3 regions of the Marinobacter sp. THAF197a genome follow, and region 3 is predicted to be linked to each of the others. Evidence: predicted binding sites of a transcription regulator. Region 3 holds the regulator's gene; each other region holds the start of a gene.

Region 1 (5,547 bases), 970 kb from region 3:
TTTGAGCGAGGGCGGGTTGAGCCGGATCAAGGCTTGGCTGAACGGCTTTTAGTAAGTATCTATAGTTATGATTTTCAAAGGCACTCAGCGGAGTTGGTTCAGTACTCCAATCGCTTATATGACCGTGAGAGGTGGCATCCTGAAAACGTCTTTACAGTGGCCGCCCCTGGGGCTGTATCCTTGCGAGGCGTTACGTTACGCGACAGAGTTTCCGGTAAACATCTACACCTCGCCTATACATACTATGTCGAAGGGATTTGGGAAACTGATGACCTTAAGGCCAAGTTGGCCCAGATTCGGGGATTCGTTAATCCGCGAGAGGATGCGTCTTTGATAATCTATGGTGTTTCTTGCGAAGACTGTAACGGGCTAGAGCGACTGGAAGAATTGATCCTGGGTACATTCAGTCGCGTCGTCGAATCTATAGATCAACATTACGCTCCCTAACGAGAGCTCCCTCGGATCTGGTTTTGTGGTCCAGGAAAGGTCTCATTGGTATATCGAGTCGGAAAACTTTACACGTATTGAGTTTTGAATGGGGCGTTCGGAATAAATTCAGTAAGTTGTAGTCTGGTCTAATATTTGCTGATTAATGAGCCTGACAAGGAGGTGCAGGATGAAACTGTCGACATTAGTGATTTTTGTATTGTTTGGCTTGAGTCCGCTACAGGCTTTAGGGTATATCATCGATTACACGGGAACGATGGAGATGAGCCGAACACCCTGGGGTGATCCAGACCCACTATCTTTAGAAAAGTTCGATGTTCCCTTTGAGGTTGAGGCTGATACAGAAACGCTCAATTTCTTAACTATGAGTATATGGCTTGATGGGATCAAGCTAACTCACCATGTTGAGAACACGGGTCACATAGCGCGATGGGATTATTATCTGAATCAGTGGAATGCTGTTGACGGATTTTATTGGCGATTCGAACATAATGGCGTTAACTATGACCTTGAGTGGCTGTGGGTTGAGATTCCATCTCCGCCCGGCTCCAATCCTATTGAAGAGTTTCATTCGTTCGCTGAAGGGCCATGGTATTTCGGAGTTTATGACTCTGATTACAGCACGTCATACTCGGCCTGGCCAAAAGGGCCTATCCACGGATTGGCCAGACAAATTCCAGAACCGGCCACTTTCATTCTGCTTTCTCTGGGGTTGTTAATCACTGCGATCCAGAGACTGGTGAGAAATTCGCGTGGAGGACCTCACTGACCAGTTGAGGTCTGAGACTTGCGGACTGGGTCCATGGGGAAGGGGGGCAACTAACTCGCTGATAGCTGCTTGGAGGTTTTCAATAAAGGCTTTGTGGTTTGAGGAATACCACTGTTCAGCATTGGCTGAAGTCCGCTCAAGAGTTTCCGGCATTGCGTTTATGGCGGTGTTAATTGTTGCATCAAGGCTTTGTTCTGAAACCATGTACCTGGTTCCTAGCCGGAAGGCTCGGCTATTGTTCGGCTCTGCCAGGTAGCCTCGGCTTCTCTCAATCAGTTCGTTCATTGGTGGTGCATTTGTGGTGATTGTCACACAACCGTTTTCGAGTGCTTCCGCTAATACCTGTCCGTAACCCTCTACTTCAGACGGAAGAATTGCAAATCCTGCTTCCCGCCAAAGTGTTTTCATTTCCTTGTCTGTCAGATTGCTCAGGATCTCGATGTTCTGGTTGGGATAATCAGAGCTATCTATATGTTCTGAAACCACTATTAGCTTTGGCCATTCAGGATGTCGCGACCAGCAAGCCAATACTGCTGAGGTTCCCTTGAATTGACTGTTACCGGCTACATGCAGCGCAAGGCGATAATTTTTGCCGGAAGTACAAGGTTTGGATATCTCGGATCCGCCGGTAAAGCCCAGGTACATCACGTCCGAATGGTATCGCGAAAAGATCTCGGCAGCGTGTTGCGTCTTGCAAAGAATTCGGTCAACACTCGGGAGGTATGGTAGTAGGGATTCAACAAACCACTCCTGATTTGGAATCAGCCAATGCCTTTTACCCCGGCGTAGTTGAGACACTCGAGGGTTTTGAAGGTGGATTACCAAGTCTGATTTTGATTGTCCTGATACTGATCTGGCGATACCGTTTTTTAAAGCATAGTAAAGGCGCCCAACGGGTTCAGGTAGATATTTACTAAGTAATCGGTATCGATAATGTGATAGTTGGTTTTGCCATTCTGGTGTTGGTGGTAATGGCTCTATTTGGCAATTATGCCCAAGAGAATTAAGTGCAGACTCAAGGATAAGCGCATCCTTTCTTAACCCGCGCCCACTGCTAGCATAAACGATGAGGATGTCCATGGGTCACCACCAGAAAGAGAAAAGCCCTGCAAAGGCAGGGCTTTAAAGCGTAGCACAGAGTTGCATGTCAGGCTTTTTTACGACCCTTCATACGCACTGCGATACCGGCTAGGCCGAGGCCCAACAGAGCCAGGGTGCCGGGCTCAGGGACTTTTGAGGCGCGAACGGCAATAACCATGTCATCGTGGTTATCATCGCCACTCCAGCCATCATCGAAACTGATAAGGAAGTAGTCATCTTCTACGTAAAAGAGGTTGAAGTTGACAGAGGTGTTTGGATTTACCGGTACGTTCAGTTGACTGCCATTGGTTCCATCATTGACCACCTCAACGTTGTTTCCATTGATAAAGCTGAACGTTAGTAATTCGTTTAAGCCACCAGTGAATATAGTGCTAAACGTATCGTCTGGAGTGCTGTTGGTATCGAATACCAAGGTGTTACCCCAGTAGAACTGGTTGTTATCTGAAGCCTCTTTACCCAGATAAGTAAATGTCAGTTTGAATGGGTCTGAAGAGGTCGATACGAGGTTGTGCCCGAACAACACTGAGTCACCAACGCTATATAACGGGGCGTCAGCAGTCCAGGTGCCGGCAACGCGGGTTGCGTAATCGTTATCGCCGGGTACGGTTTGCTCGGCGGCTGCGCCGGGGGCATTTCCGTTGGCAACGGCGTCAATGTAGGCTGCCTGTGCGAAACCGGAAAAACCAACTGCGGCTGCCAGTGCGATGCCTTGTGTAAGTTTGTTCATTTGAGTCACTCCTCCAGTGAGTGGTCGAATTTTTACAACACCCTTTAACCAAAGCAGATAGCGTGCCAGATTTTAAACCATTGATTTTAAAGAATTAATTCTTTCTTTAATCTGGGCGATGTAAATTAATTCGACGATCTCTCTTTTACTGCACACTGTACTGAACTGGATCTGACGGTTCGCTACTCAGTCCGTTGGTGTCAATCACCCTTATAGTGAAGTACCAATCTCCCGAGGAGAGCCCTTCTATCCTTGCTTCAGTTGTGCCCGCTGGAACCTCCAGGATCTGGGGCATGTTTGTTGGCGCTTGGCCGTAGTTGATCAAATACCCGGAGATTTCGCTGAGTGAGATACTGCTGCCGTCTACGCGTGTAAGGGGCGGAGTCCAGGATAGCGTGACACTGCCCGCGCTGGCGCCATTATCAGATGGTTCGCTGGTTACCGGCGCATCCGGTTCAGATACGGTCTCAAGTGTGTACGGGTGAAGTCCTGACTGGTAAGCCTGCAACACGGTAATACCGCTGTCATTAAAGACTTGATCGGCGACAGGTTGTAGCAGCGGTAAGCCGTATCGGAGCTTGTACAGGTCGTCTATGCCGTCGTTGAGTGAGCTGTCGCTGGAGGGGCTATCAAGAGAGAGGGCTTGCACCACGTTTTCCGGGTTAAGGTTTTGCCCGGTCGCTGTATCGGATATCACCAGACTTGCAGAGGCGTCCCATCCTGATTCGAAATATTCCATAGTTACCGCTACGGGAATCTCGGCCGGGAGGCTGGCTGTACTGGTATAGGTGGTGGCGGATTGGTTTTTCCACTGATTGATGACCAGGTTGCCATCAAGGAAAAGGCCAACACCGTCATCCGTTCTTGTGGCAAACGTGTATTCGCGCGTGCCTTCCGTGTGCGGTGGAGTAAACCAGCCCTGCCACCGAATACTGAAATTATTATTGGGCATATTGGCAGACGGGCTGCCACTTCCCCAGTTGAAATTAATGGCAGTGTCTCGCTGAGTGTAAACAAAGCTGTCAAAGTTTACGCCTGTGAAATACTGGCCAACGTATCCTGGCTGGTAGGTTGCTTCAGGTGCAGGGAAATCCTCAGGATCCAGTGGGTTTGTGCCCGCCAGGTATTCCTCGAGTACAGAGTATCCGTCTCCATCCAGGTCTCGCGAGGCATCGGTTGGGTCTGTGGGATCAAGGCCGTAAGCGTATTCGTAACCATCGGGAATGCCATCGCCGTCGGTATCTGCAAGGTTGGGATCTGTGCGCGCCCAGAATTCATCCAGTGCTGTAAGCAGGTCTCCGTCGGTATCTGACATCGCATCCGTCGGGTCTGTCGGGTCCAGGCCATAATAGATTTCCCAGTTGTCGTAGAGGCCATCACCATCTTCATCCAGCGGTGGATATTGGGCGTTATACGACAAGCCCTTCTCACCATCGAAAAATCCGATACGGTAGCCGAGTTCATAGGCTTCTTCGGTGGTCAGGTCCGGTTGGGTGCCCGGGGTTGTCTGCGCAAAACTATGCAGGAAAGGACCATCGATCACCTGTTGATTCAGCCCGGGCCCGGACCAGGCCACGGTAAAGTGGTCATCCCAGCCGCCTTCTTTGTGTCTCAGCTCGAAGTAGTATTTTTGCCCGGCCTCAAGGTAATGAATGCCCGAAGTTTGTGAGCTGTAGCGGGTGAAGTTATCGAGGGGGGTCGCCATGGTTGAGGCGATTCGAACGATATCTTCCGGAGACTGTGAAGGGGAGAGCCAGAGTTGAGTTTCGTCGTCACCTGCAATGTAGAAGGTGTATTCACCCGTTGCGGGCGGTTCCACATAGCCACGGATCAGGGTGCCGTAATTGTTAGCCCGGCTCGCTGCGCGCCTTAATTGATTCAGTTCGGTGATTTCATCAGGTGAGTCCGGAAATTTTTCGGCATCTACCATGCTTTGAACGTTGGTGCCTGATATGCCATCAAAGTACCAGACGTCGACTTTTCCCGGTTCGCTGACTTCTGGAATGGCAGCAGTGGGCGGTAGTTTTTCAATGTCCCGAAACTGCCAACTCTGGCAACCACCGAGAAAAACCACCACCACACCGAGGCCGAGAATCTTCTTGGCAGCCATAACTCACCTTCCTTGCGCAACGATACATTGTGTAAAGTATTGTTGCAGTGTGTTAGGGCTGCCACCGAGTCTTAGGAACGTTTCGCTATCTGCCTACCGCGCTTATAGCGTTAACCTCTGTCAGGCCTCGTTATCCAGCTTGGTCAGAATTCGCCTGGCGTCGTCATCCCTGCCGGCTGCCCTGTAGGCCTCCACCAGATGCATGGCAATTTCGCGGGAGCCTGGGTCCAGCTCGTGCGCTTTCTCAAGCACGACAAGGCTTTGTTGTTGCTCACCGGATTCAAACAGTATCCAGCCATAGGTATCCGCCACCGCTGCGCTGTCGGGGACCAGTTCGTAGGCTTTCCTGGCAGTGTCCAGGGCCCGATTATCACCCGTTTCGTAATACAACCA
Region 2 (5,547 bases), 1.7 Mb from region 3:
CTGGAAAATGGTGGCCCGGGAGCGCGGGTGCGGCAGGTTTACCTTCACACTCTCGGCGATGCGGGCGTTGGGGCCGTTGGACATCAGGAAGATGCGGTCAGACAGCAGAATGGCCTCATCCACATCGTGGGTGATCATGAACACGGTCTGGCGGGTTTCTTCCCAGATTTTTACCAGCTCGTCCTGAATCACCCCGCGGGTGAGGGCATCCAAAGCGCCGAAGGGTTCATCCAGCAACAGCAGCTCGGGCTGGGTGGCGAAGGCGCGGGCGATGCTCACTCGCTGGCGCATACCGCCAGACAGCTGGGAGGGCTTGCGGTCCATGGCGTGGTCCAGGCCGACCATTTTCAGGTAGCGCTCGCTGTGCTCTCGCACCTTCTCTTTGGACCAGCTGGGCCAGCGAGCCTTTACCCCAAAGATGATGTTGTTCAGAGCGGTTTTCCAGGGCAGCAGGCTGTAGTTCTGAAACACCACGCCGCGCTCCAGGCCCGGGCCTTTCACTTCCTTGCCGTTCATCACCACGTTGCCGGTACTGGCCTCATCCAGGCCAGCCAACACGTTCAGGATGGTGGATTTGCCGCAGCCGGAATGGCCGATGATGCACACAAACTCACCTTTCTGAAGGGCGAATCGGATATCTTCGAAGACCGTCAACTCACCGCCCTGCCCGCCCGGGTATACCTTCGACAATCCATCTACTTCCAGAAATGACTTACTCATAACACTTCTCCAGTCGGAGGGTTCTGGCGGGCGCCAGCTCAGTGGCGCCCTGCCCGATCATTCTTTGTATTCAACCAGCTTCTGAGCCTTGCCCAGAGCCAGGTCCAGCAGCATGCCCACCACCCCGATCATCAGGATGGAGAAGATCACACTGGCGAGGTCGAGGTTGTTCCACTCGTTCCACACGTAGTAACCAATACCGGTGCCGCCCACGAGCATTTCCGCCGCCACAATCACCAGCCAGGCGATGCCGATGGAGATGCGCATACCGGTGAGGATGGTTGGTGCTGCTGCGGGCAGAATCACCGTAATCGCCGTCTTGAACGGATTGAGCTCGTGGGTGCGCGCCACGTTGACCCAGTCCGAGCGCACGTTCGCCACGCCGAAGGCGGTGTTCAGCAACATAGGCCAGATGGAACAGATGAAGATCACGAAGATGGCCGACGCATCCGAATCCTGGATAATGAACAGGGCCAGCGGCATCCAGGCCAGGGGCGAGATGGGCCGAAGCACCTGAATGTACGGGTTGAGCGCCTTGTACATCAGCGGCGACATGCCAATCAGAAAGCCCAATGGCAGGGCAATCGCCATGGCCGCCAGATACCCCGTCAGCACCCGGTAAACCGAGTAGGCCAACTGAATGCCGATACCTTTATCATTGGCACCCGCGTCGTAGAACGGGTTGGACAATTCAGCCCAGGCCACCTTGAGAACCGCCGTGGGTGGCGGCACACGGGATTCCTGGTCCGCACCGCCCATCAGCAGTTCATACTCCGACATGGCTTCCTGAGCGGCCGGGGGCTGTGTGGCCATTTCCCACATACCCAAAGCCAGAATCAGGAAAGACACCGACAGCAGTGCTGCCCTCACATTCAACGAGGCCATGATCAAATCCTCCCGATGGCAAAGCTGCGGGCATACTCTTCCGGGGTTTCCGGATCGAAGGTTTTGCCCATGATGGTGTGGGTTTTGTAGGTCTCGGTGGGTGCCGTATAACCCATCTCACGCATCAGCTTGCCGGTTTCACCCGCCAGGTAGACCTGCTCAGCGATGCCTTTGTAATCCACATCGCCCTCGATGTAGCCCCAGCGTTTCATCTGGGTAAGAATCCAAACGCCCATGGAGTGCCAGGGGAACGGGTCGAAGTCGATGCGGTCCGGCACGTTCTGCACCTCGCCCAGGCCATCGGCGTATCGGCCGGTCAGCACCTGCTGGATCACCGGCACCGGCTGGTTCAGGTAGTTTCGGGGGGCAATGGCCTCGGCGATCTCTTTGCGATTTTCAGGCTCATTGGAGTACTGGGTGGCGTCGATGATGGCGCGCAACAAAGCGCCGTAGGTGTTCGGGTTCTGGCTGGCAAATTTCTGGCTGCAGGCGAAGGCGCAGCAGGGGTGCCCTTCCCAGATATCCTTGGTGAGCATATGAATGAAGCCGACCTTCTCCCATACCGCTCGCTGGTTGAACGGGTCTGGTGACAGGTAGCCATCCAGGTTGCCGGCGCGCAGGTTGGCCACCATCTCAGGTGGCGGAACCACCCGGATCTGAACGTCTTTATCCGGATCAATACCGTTTTCAGCCAGGTAATAGCGCAACAGGAAGTTGTGCATGGAATACTCGAACGGCACCCCGAATTTGAAGCCTTTCCACTGCTTCGGGTCGCGCTTGTCCATGTGGTCCACGTGCAGCACGATCGCCTGGCCGTTGATGTTCTCAACCGCTGGCATGATGAACGGCTCCGGCGTGGAACCGGCGCCCATGGTCATGGCCAGGGGCATGGGAGTGAGCATGTGTGAGGCGTCATATTCACCCGCCAGAGACTTGTCCCGAGCCACGGCCCAACCCGCCGTTTTGGTGACGGTGACGTCCAGGCCATAGCGCTCATAAAACCCCATCGGAGCGGCCATAATGATGGGCGTGGCGCAGGTGATCGGCACAAAGCCAACGTTCAGTTTGGTTTTTTCCAGCTTGCCCAGAGATTCCTTCACCGCCGCCTTGGCTTTATCCATGGGGAACACAGAGCCCAGCAATGCCGCTGCGGTGCCTGCCCCCATCATCTTCATGAAGCTGCGGCGACTGTGATCGTTGTGACCGAACACCGAACGCACCACGGCGCTTTCGATGGCGCGGTCCATCATGGCTTCGGAATCCATCCCGGCCGTAGAGCCTGTGGCTTGCTCGCCCGCAGTCTCACGAAGGTTCAGCGATACAGACGGCAGGCCGTCACCAGGCTTGCATTCCGGGCAACCACAGGTTTTCGCGTGGATCAGTGACTGGTCGCCGTCAAACGGGTTTCCAAGGCTTTTGGTTGTCATGGTGCACTCTCCCTACTCTCAGATAGTTTTTTTGCACTCTTGCGGTGCAACTAAGACTCTGGTTCTGCCCGGCCAGGATTTGGCCTTGGCAAACAGCACGTTCTGAGATGACTATTGCGGGGTTCGTGCCAACTTTATTAAAACCTCTACCTCATTGTTTTTATGGGGCTTAATACAAACTCATGCTAACCAGGTGCACTACGAAATTTCGCAATGCACGATTTATCGTAGTGAGCGCTTCGATTTTTCGTAGTTGGCACAGGCTTTGTTTGGCATTTACCGTCACTCAAGCGGAGGCCCGGCATGAACCAGCCCGAACGCATGGAAACACACCAATGGATCAACCACCTGCCAGAGGCTGCCCTTCTGGTAGATGCGGGCCAGGACCTGATCCTCTCCGCCAACAGCGCCATGGCACGAATGGCCGGCACCGACCGACAATCCATTGCCAACATGGCATGTACCCAGCTGTTTGCTGACCAGCGGCCCCAGCTGATCAATTTCACCGAAGAAACCCTGTTCCGCAGCCACAGCTGGAGCCGTGATTTCCACCTGAAACACCGGGATGGCCACACGGTTGAACTGGAAATTTCTTCTTCCTGCGTGGGCGAGGCAGAAGCGCAAACCCTGCTACTGCTCCTGCGTGATCGGCGACAATTGAGAACCCTGCGCGAACGCCACGAAGCCAATCACTACCACCGGGGTGGCCTGCTGGAGTGGCGACGAGTGGAAGAGCTGTTCAAGGATATGGAGCGGGAGAACCAGCTGATTCTCCACGCCGTTGGCGAAGGCATTTACGGGGTGGACGCCGAAGGCCGCACCACCTTCGCCAATCCCGCCGCCGAGCGCATGCTGGGCTGGCGCATGGATGAACTCATGGGGCGCGTGATACACCGTGTTGTGCATCACTCCCACGAAGACGGCAGCCTGTTCCCACTGAAAGAATGCCCCATCTACGGCGCTTTCCGGGATGGCAGCATCAAGCGCGTTGGCGACGACTGGTTCTGGCGCAAAGACGGCACCGGGTTTCCGGTGGAGTACACCAGCACCCCGATCATGGACAACGGCCACCCGGTGGGTGCGGTTGTGGTGTTCCGGGACATCTCCGCCAGACTGCAAGCCCAGAAGGAACTGCAGTCAGCACTGGAAGAAGTAGAGAGCCTGAAACGCCGGCTGGAAATGGAAAATGCCTACCTACAGGAAGAACTCAGCGCGGAGTTCCACTTCCACGAAATCCTCGGCCAGAGCGACGCCATCAAGGCCATCGTGCGGCGCATCGGCATGGTGGCTCCGACAGACGCCAACGTTCTGATCACCGGCGAATCCGGCACCGGCAAGGAGTTGATTGCCCGCGCCATCCACCAGGCCAGCACCCGACGCGACCGCCCGTTGATCCGGGTAAACTGCGCCGCGATTCCAAAAGACCTGTTTGAGAGCGAGTTCTTCGGCCACATCAAAGGCGCCTTCACTGGCGCCGTGAACGACAGAATCGGCCGATTCGAACTGGCCGACGGCGGCACCCTGTTTCTGGATGAAGTGGGTGAAATCCCTTTGGAATTGCAGGGCAAGCTGTTGCGGGTGCTTCAGGATCAGCAGTTCGAACGCGTGGGTGAGAACAAGACTCGCGCCGTCGATGTAAGGGTAATAGCGGCCACCAACCGGGAGTTAAAAACGGAGGTGCAGGAGAAAACCTTCCGGGAAGACCTGTATTTTCGCCTCAACGTCTTCCCCATCGAGTCCATCCCCCTGCGCAGGAGACTTGAAGACATCCCGATGCTGGCCCAGGAGTTCCTGAACCGGGCGTGTCAGAAGTTCAACCGGCCACCGCTGGTTCTGACAGAACGAGATGTGAGTACCCTCAAGGCCTACCACTGGCCGGGCAACGTTCGGGAACTGGAAAACGTGATCGAACGCCAGGTGATTACCGCCGTTGGCCGCCTGGACCTGGACCTTCCGGGTGTCGAACCTTCTGCGCATGCCGCAGCGAACTCAACGCCATCGCGTCATTACGACAGTGAGCTGTTAACCGAGGCTGATCTGAAGGAGCTGGAGAAACAGAACCTGATCAAGGCGCTGAAAATGACTGGCGGGCGCATATTCGGTGATGACGGAGCAGCGGCACTGCTAGGCATCAAACCGACGACCCTCAACTCCCGCCTGGGCAAGCTCAAGTTGGATGCTCGGCAGTTTCGGGCTTCTTAGGTTTGCGCTTGGGTTTCTGGCTTGGGCTCCTAGCCTTCCAGCTGTGCGGGCGGGCTTGCGGGGCGGCTGTTGGATTTTTTTTGGAAAAACAACTCGCTTCGCTCAAACATCTTTTTCCGGCAAAAAACCCAACAACCACCCCGCGCCGACGGGCATTGGCGGGTAACCGCTTGATGACCGCATTGGTTTTTGCGCTTAGAAGCGAAAACGAGCGATATGGTCCAGTGCTAGTCATTAATTCAGGGCACTTTCGTTGCGTTTTGCCCTTGGTATTCCTGAGTTGCACGTCGGTAGGGGGGTATGGGGTATTTTT
Region 3 (5,547 bases):
TGATCGCCCTGGACGTAGACGGCATCATGAGCGATGGTCGGTTGTATTTCAGCGCTGCCGGCGACGAACTCAAAGCGTTCAATATACTGGATGGTCTGGGCCTGAAACAGTTGATGAAGGCTGGAATTACCGTGGCAGTCATTACCGGGCGCAGGTCACCACTGACAGAAAAACGGATGACCGACCTCGGCATCCCGCACCTGATGCAGGGCCGGGAAGACAAGAAAGTTGCGTTACAGGAACTGGTTGCAGGCATGGATATCGCTCCGGACCAGATTGCCTATATGGGCGATGATCTGCCTGATCTGCCCGCCCTGACATTCGCCGGCCTGGGTATCAGCGTGCCCAACGGCTACTGGCTGGTGCGTCAGCAAGCCGACTATTGCACCCAGGCCCTGGGGGGGCACGGCGCCGTGCGTGAAGCATGTGACTTGATACTCTGGGCGCAAAACCGGCTGGGCGCTACTCTGGCCCCCTATCTGGGCAAGCCGTCATGATCCCGGGGGCCCTGTCAGACATCGTTCGCAAACCCTGGGTTCGAACCCTGGCGCTGGCAGCCACGGTTCTCGCGACCGTCTTCCTGATGTGGCAGAACGAGGAAGGTGACAGTGTGCGGGGCGATGCCGCAGAACTCAGGGGCCCGTCGGAACCCGACAGTTTTATCATCGAGGGCCGCTACACAACCTGGGACGAACACGGCAACCTTAAGATGTCGATATCCAGCCCCCGAATTGAGCAGTTTGAAGACACCAACTACGCCACCATGAATGCCCCAAGGGCCAGGATTTTCAGCGAACAGGCCACCCCACCATGGATAATCGAAGCGGATGAAGGTAGCCTCCGGCAAGACGATGATCAGGTGACCTTGACGGGCAACGTCGTCGTACTCCGTCAAACCGGCGACTCTGAAGCCACCCTGAAAACCGACTCACTGACCCTGGATAACCGCCAGGGCACGGTATACACCGATCAACCGGTCACCATTACCGAACCGTTCGGCGTTACCCAGGCCAATGGCATGAAAGCCTGGATAAACGAACGCATACTGGAACTCAACTCCCGGGTGGAAGGGCAATATGAAACCATCAGGTAAGCGCACACACCGACTGCCGGTCATACTGGCCGCACTGATGCTGGCCAGCCCGGCAACCGCGTTTGATCTGGATTCCGACACCCCCATCAAGGTCAGCGCTGATTCCGCCCGCCTGGACGATACCGAAGGGACCGCCATCTACACCGGCGACGTTGAACTGGTTCAGGGGGCCACCCAGCTGAACGCAGAACGGGTGGTACTGTATCGAAGCCCCGAAGGTCTAAGCCGGATTGAGGCAAGCGGCGAACCCGCCCGATATCGCCAGCCGGCACGGGAAGGTGAAGCCATGACAGACGCCCGGGCGCGGACCATCACCTGGTCAGCGGCGGAAAACCGGCTGACGTTCGAGCGCCAGGCAGTGATTGAACAGGGCAACAATGTGTTCCGGGGCGACGTCATCCAATACGACACCGTGCGCAGGGTGGTCACTGCAGAAGGCGGCACGCCTTCGGAAGAGAGCTCTGGCCGGGTGGAAATGGTGATTCAGCCTCGCGGCTCCAGCAACCCCTCAGACGAATAGGTTACTGATGGCAGTTCTCAGGGCCAGCAACCTGGCAAAAAGCTACAAACAGAAAAAAGTGGTTCTCGATGTGTCTCTGGAAATCCGGTCCGGAGAAATCGTAGGCCTGCTCGGCCCCAACGGCGCCGGGAAAACTACCTGTTTTTACATGATTGTCGGGCTTGTACCCTCCGACCGCGGCCGAATCACCATTGACAGCCAGGACATCACACCCCTGCCCATGCATGGCCGGGCACGCAAAGGCATCGGCTACCTGCCCCAGGAAGCCTCGGTATTCCGCAAACTTACCGTGCGCGACAACATCATGGCCATTCTGGAAACCCGAAAAGGCATGAAACGGCCTGAGCGGGAAGCCAAACTTGAGGAACTGCTCGAGGAATTTCACATCACCCATATCCGGGACAGCCTGGGTATGGCGCTGTCCGGTGGTGAACGGCGGCGCGTCGAAATCGCCAGAGCGCTGGCCATGGAACCTGCGTTTATTCTGCTGGATGAGCCCTTCGCCGGGGTAGACCCCATCTCGGTCAGCGACATCAAACACATCATCCGGCATTTGCGAGATAAAGGCATTGGTGTGCTGATCACCGATCACAACGTGCGGGAAACCCTCGATATTTGTGAAAACGCCTACATTGTCTCCGGCGGCCATATCATCGCCTCCGGCAATGCTGAAGCCATCCTGGCCAATCAGCAGGTCAAGGAAGTCTACCTGGGTGATGAGTTCCACCTGTAAGCGGAAGAAAACCCCTCGACGACCGAGGTCTGATTGTTTTGATGATCTGTAGCAAGTAAACTCGGCAAAGAACTTGCTTATACTGACAACAGTGAGCGGCAAGTAACCAGCGTATAACAATTTTTTTGCCTGACAGCAGGCAACGTCACTACCGGGACACCCTTGATTTATGGATCTTGAGCCATGGTTATGAAAGCCTCATTACAGCTTAAGATGGGCCAGAGTCTGACCATGACGCCCCAGCTGCAACAGGCCATTCGCCTGCTTCAGCTTTCCACCCTCGACCTCCAGCAGGAAATCCAGCAGGCACTGGAATCCAACCCCATGCTGGAAACCTCCGAGGATGACGATCAGTCTGACACCCCCGATACGGATGCCGATACCCGGGACGAACATAAAGACCGGGATTCCGACCACGATGAACCAGCCACCGAGGCTGCCTCTGACTGGGATGAAAACGAAAATGGCCCGGACTGGGCTTCCGAAAACGACATCCCGGATAACATCCCCGACGACCTGCCCGTAGACACCGCCTGGGACGATATCTACCAGTCTGCACCGGCGCCAGCCAGCAAAGGGGACGACGAGAACGAGTCGGATTTCGAAACCCGCAATTCACCGGCCGAGACCCTCCAGGACCACCTGGAATGGCAGCTCAATCTGACCCCCATGAGCGAGCGTGACCAGGCAATCGCCCACGCCCTGATGGACGCTGTGGACGAGCGCGGTTACCTGACCTCAGCAATTGAGGAAATCCATTCCGGCCTGCAGGACGAAACCGAAGAAGACCCCCTTGAACTGGACGAGGTAGAAGCGGTCCTGCACCGGCTACAACACTTCGACCCGCCGGGCGTGTTCGCCCGGGACCTGCAGGAATGCCTGCTGATTCAGCTCAACCAGTTGCCGCCAGATACCCCCTGGCTTCGACAGGCCCGCCTGGTGGTTACCCAGTTCCTGCACCTGCTGGGCAACCGGGATTACGCGCAACTGCTGCGCCGCAGCAGACTCAAAGAAGATCAGCTGCGCGAAGTTCTGGCCCTGATTACCAGCCTCAACCCCCGCCCGGGTGACGTGGTGGACCGAGCGGAGCCGGATTACGTGATACCAGACGTCATCGTCCGAAAACACGAGGGCCGGTGGCGTGTTGAGCTCAACCCGGAGATCGCCCCGAGAATTCGGGTCAACGCCAGCTATGCATCGCTGATCCGTCGCGCCGATAGCAGTGCTGATAACACCTACCTGCGGGATCAACTGCAGGAGGCCAAGTGGTTCATTAAAAGCCTACAAAGCCGCAATGAAACGCTACTGAAAGTCGCCACCCGGATTGTTGAGCACCAACAGGGTTTCCTGGACCAGGGGGAGGAAGCGATGAAGCCGCTGATCCTCTCGGATATCGCCCAGGCCGTGGAAATGCACGAATCCACCATTTCACGGGTCACCACGCAAAAGTATATGCACACACCCCGCGGCATTTTCGAGCTGAAGTACTTTTTCTCCAGCCACGTCAGTACCGCTGAGGGCGGAGAATGTTCCTCCACTGCTATTCGTGCGATGATCAAGAAACTGATTTCAGAAGAAACTCCAAAAAAGCCGTTGAGCGATAGCAAGATTGCAGCCATGCTTGGAGATCAGGGCATCAATGTAGCCCGGCGCACCGTTGCCAAATACCGGGAGGCCATGCACATCCCTCCTTCAAACGAGCGCAAACGACTGGTTTAATGTTTTTGCCGGTGCACGAAGCACCGGACACGCAGCCCGGTGGCAACACCGGCATGATGACAACAGGAGACGCCTATGCAACTCAACATTTCAGGCCATCACGTAGAACTGACCCCTGCATTGAAGGATTACGTCAACACCAAGTTCGAGAAGCTGGAGCGTCACTTTGACCACATCAGTAACTGTCAGGTGACGCTGGAAGTTGAGAAGGTACGTCAGATGGCTGAAGCCACCCTGCATGTCATCGGTGGCGATATCCATGCAAAGGCAGAGAGTGAGGATATGTACGCCGCGATTGATTCGCTGGTGGACAAACTGGACCGCCAGATCCTCAAGCACAAAGAAAAGAACGTAGACCGGATGCACGGCAACGGCTGAGCGCGCTCATAGCGCCATCGTACCGGGTGTTTCAATGATACGAGCTGCGGCGGGGCATACCGGCCGCAGCCTTTTTTTTACGGAATCACAGTCGATCCATGAGCGATACATCCCTGACCATCGACAACATTCTGGCTCCCGAACTGACGCTGTGCAGGGTGCCAGCCTCCAGTAAAAAGCGGGTACTGGAAACCATCGCAGAGCATATTCATCATCAGGATGAAATCCTCAGCGACACCGAGATTTTCAGCAATCTGGTTTCTCGCGAGCGGCTTGGCAGCACCGGTATCGGCCAGGGTATTGCCATACCCCATTGCCGGCTGGAGGGGCTGGACCGTGTGATCGGCGTGCTGATGACACTGGAAGAGAGCATCGACTTCGATGCTATCGACAATCAGCCGGTCGACTTGGTGTTTGCCTTGATCGTGCCCAAAGAAGCCACCAGTGAACATCTGGAGTTGCTAAGCCAGTTGGCCGAGAAATTCAACGACAACGGGTTCTGTGAACAGCTTCGCCAGTGCCAGGATGCAGCATCCCTTTACCAGCGCATGACCGCGGCATCCTGATAAGCAGTAGCACCAACAGAAGCAGGCAGGAGCGTCCATCATGAAACTGATCATCGTCAGTGGCCGATCCGGGTCCGGTAAGAGTACCGCGTTGCATGTGCTCGAAGATCTGGGTTTTTATTGCATTGATAACCTTCCCATCGGACTGCTGTTCCCGCTGACCCGGGAAGCGGCACAACAGGAAGCGCCGGGGCGGCTCCGGAAAATGGCCGTCAGCATCGACGCCCGCAACCTGTCTGCCGAACTGGCCAACTTCGAACAGATCTATCGCCAGCTTCGCGATGCGGGAGTCGTTGTCGAGATTATCTTTCTGGATGCCGATGAACAGTCCCTGCTGCAGCGGTTCCACGCCACACGCCGAAAGCACCCGCTGAGCGATGACCGTACCTCCCTCCGAGAAGCCATCACCAACGAAAAGGCACTATTGGAACCGCTGTCAAAACTGGCAGACCTTTACATCAACACCACCGGCATGTCGATGTATGAACTGCGCGACATGGTCAAACAGCGAGTGGTCGGTCGCAAGGATCAGGAGCTT

The links. Region 3 encodes sigma-54, which starts transcription at its own class of promoters, with help from an activator protein. Its sites were predicted from a motif close to ANTGGCATNNANNTTGCTNT; they were not measured.
Region 1: a site for sigma-54 is predicted at 3,095-3,114, ahead of FIV08_RS08780 (PEP-CTERM sorting domain-containing protein). Genes of this name have one in related genera too.
Region 2: a site for sigma-54 is predicted at 3,285-3,304, ahead of FIV08_RS05490 (sigma 54-interacting transcriptional regulator). Genes of this name have one in related genera too.

What each region holds. Positions count from the first base shown of each region.
Region 1 covers NZ_CP045324.1:1,886,305-1,891,851, forward strand. Annotated here, with positions in the region: gene xrt (exosortase) at 1-447, shown strand, start outside; gene FIV08_RS08770 (PEP-CTERM sorting domain-containing protein) at 617-1,216, shown strand; gene FIV08_RS08775 (glycosyltransferase) at 1,163-2,296, opposite strand; gene FIV08_RS08780 (PEP-CTERM sorting domain-containing protein) at 2,364-3,044, opposite strand; gene FIV08_RS08785 (PA14 domain-containing protein) at 3,190-5,154, opposite strand; gene FIV08_RS08790 (tetratricopeptide repeat protein) at 5,275-5,547, opposite strand, start outside.
Region 2 covers NZ_CP045324.1:1,176,675-1,182,221, reverse strand. Annotated here, with positions in the region: gene FIV08_RS05505 (ABC transporter ATP-binding protein) at 1-720, opposite strand, end outside; gene ntrB (nitrate ABC transporter permease) at 778-1,605, opposite strand; gene FIV08_RS05495 (ABC transporter substrate-binding protein) at 1,608-3,032, opposite strand; gene FIV08_RS05490 (sigma 54-interacting transcriptional regulator) at 3,336-5,234, shown strand.
Region 3 covers NZ_CP045324.1:2,859,300-2,864,846, forward strand. Annotated here, with positions in the region: gene FIV08_RS13265 (KdsC family phosphatase) at 1-497, shown strand, start outside; gene lptC (LPS export ABC transporter periplasmic protein LptC) at 494-1,093, shown strand; gene lptA (lipopolysaccharide transport periplasmic protein LptA) at 1,077-1,613, shown strand; gene lptB (LPS export ABC transporter ATP-binding protein) at 1,621-2,346, shown strand; gene FIV08_RS13285 (RNA polymerase factor sigma-54) at 2,530-4,065, shown strand; gene hpf (ribosome hibernation promoting factor) at 4,141-4,443, shown strand; gene ptsN (PTS IIA-like nitrogen regulatory protein PtsN) at 4,542-5,009, shown strand; gene rapZ (RNase adapter RapZ) at 5,050-5,547, shown strand, end outside.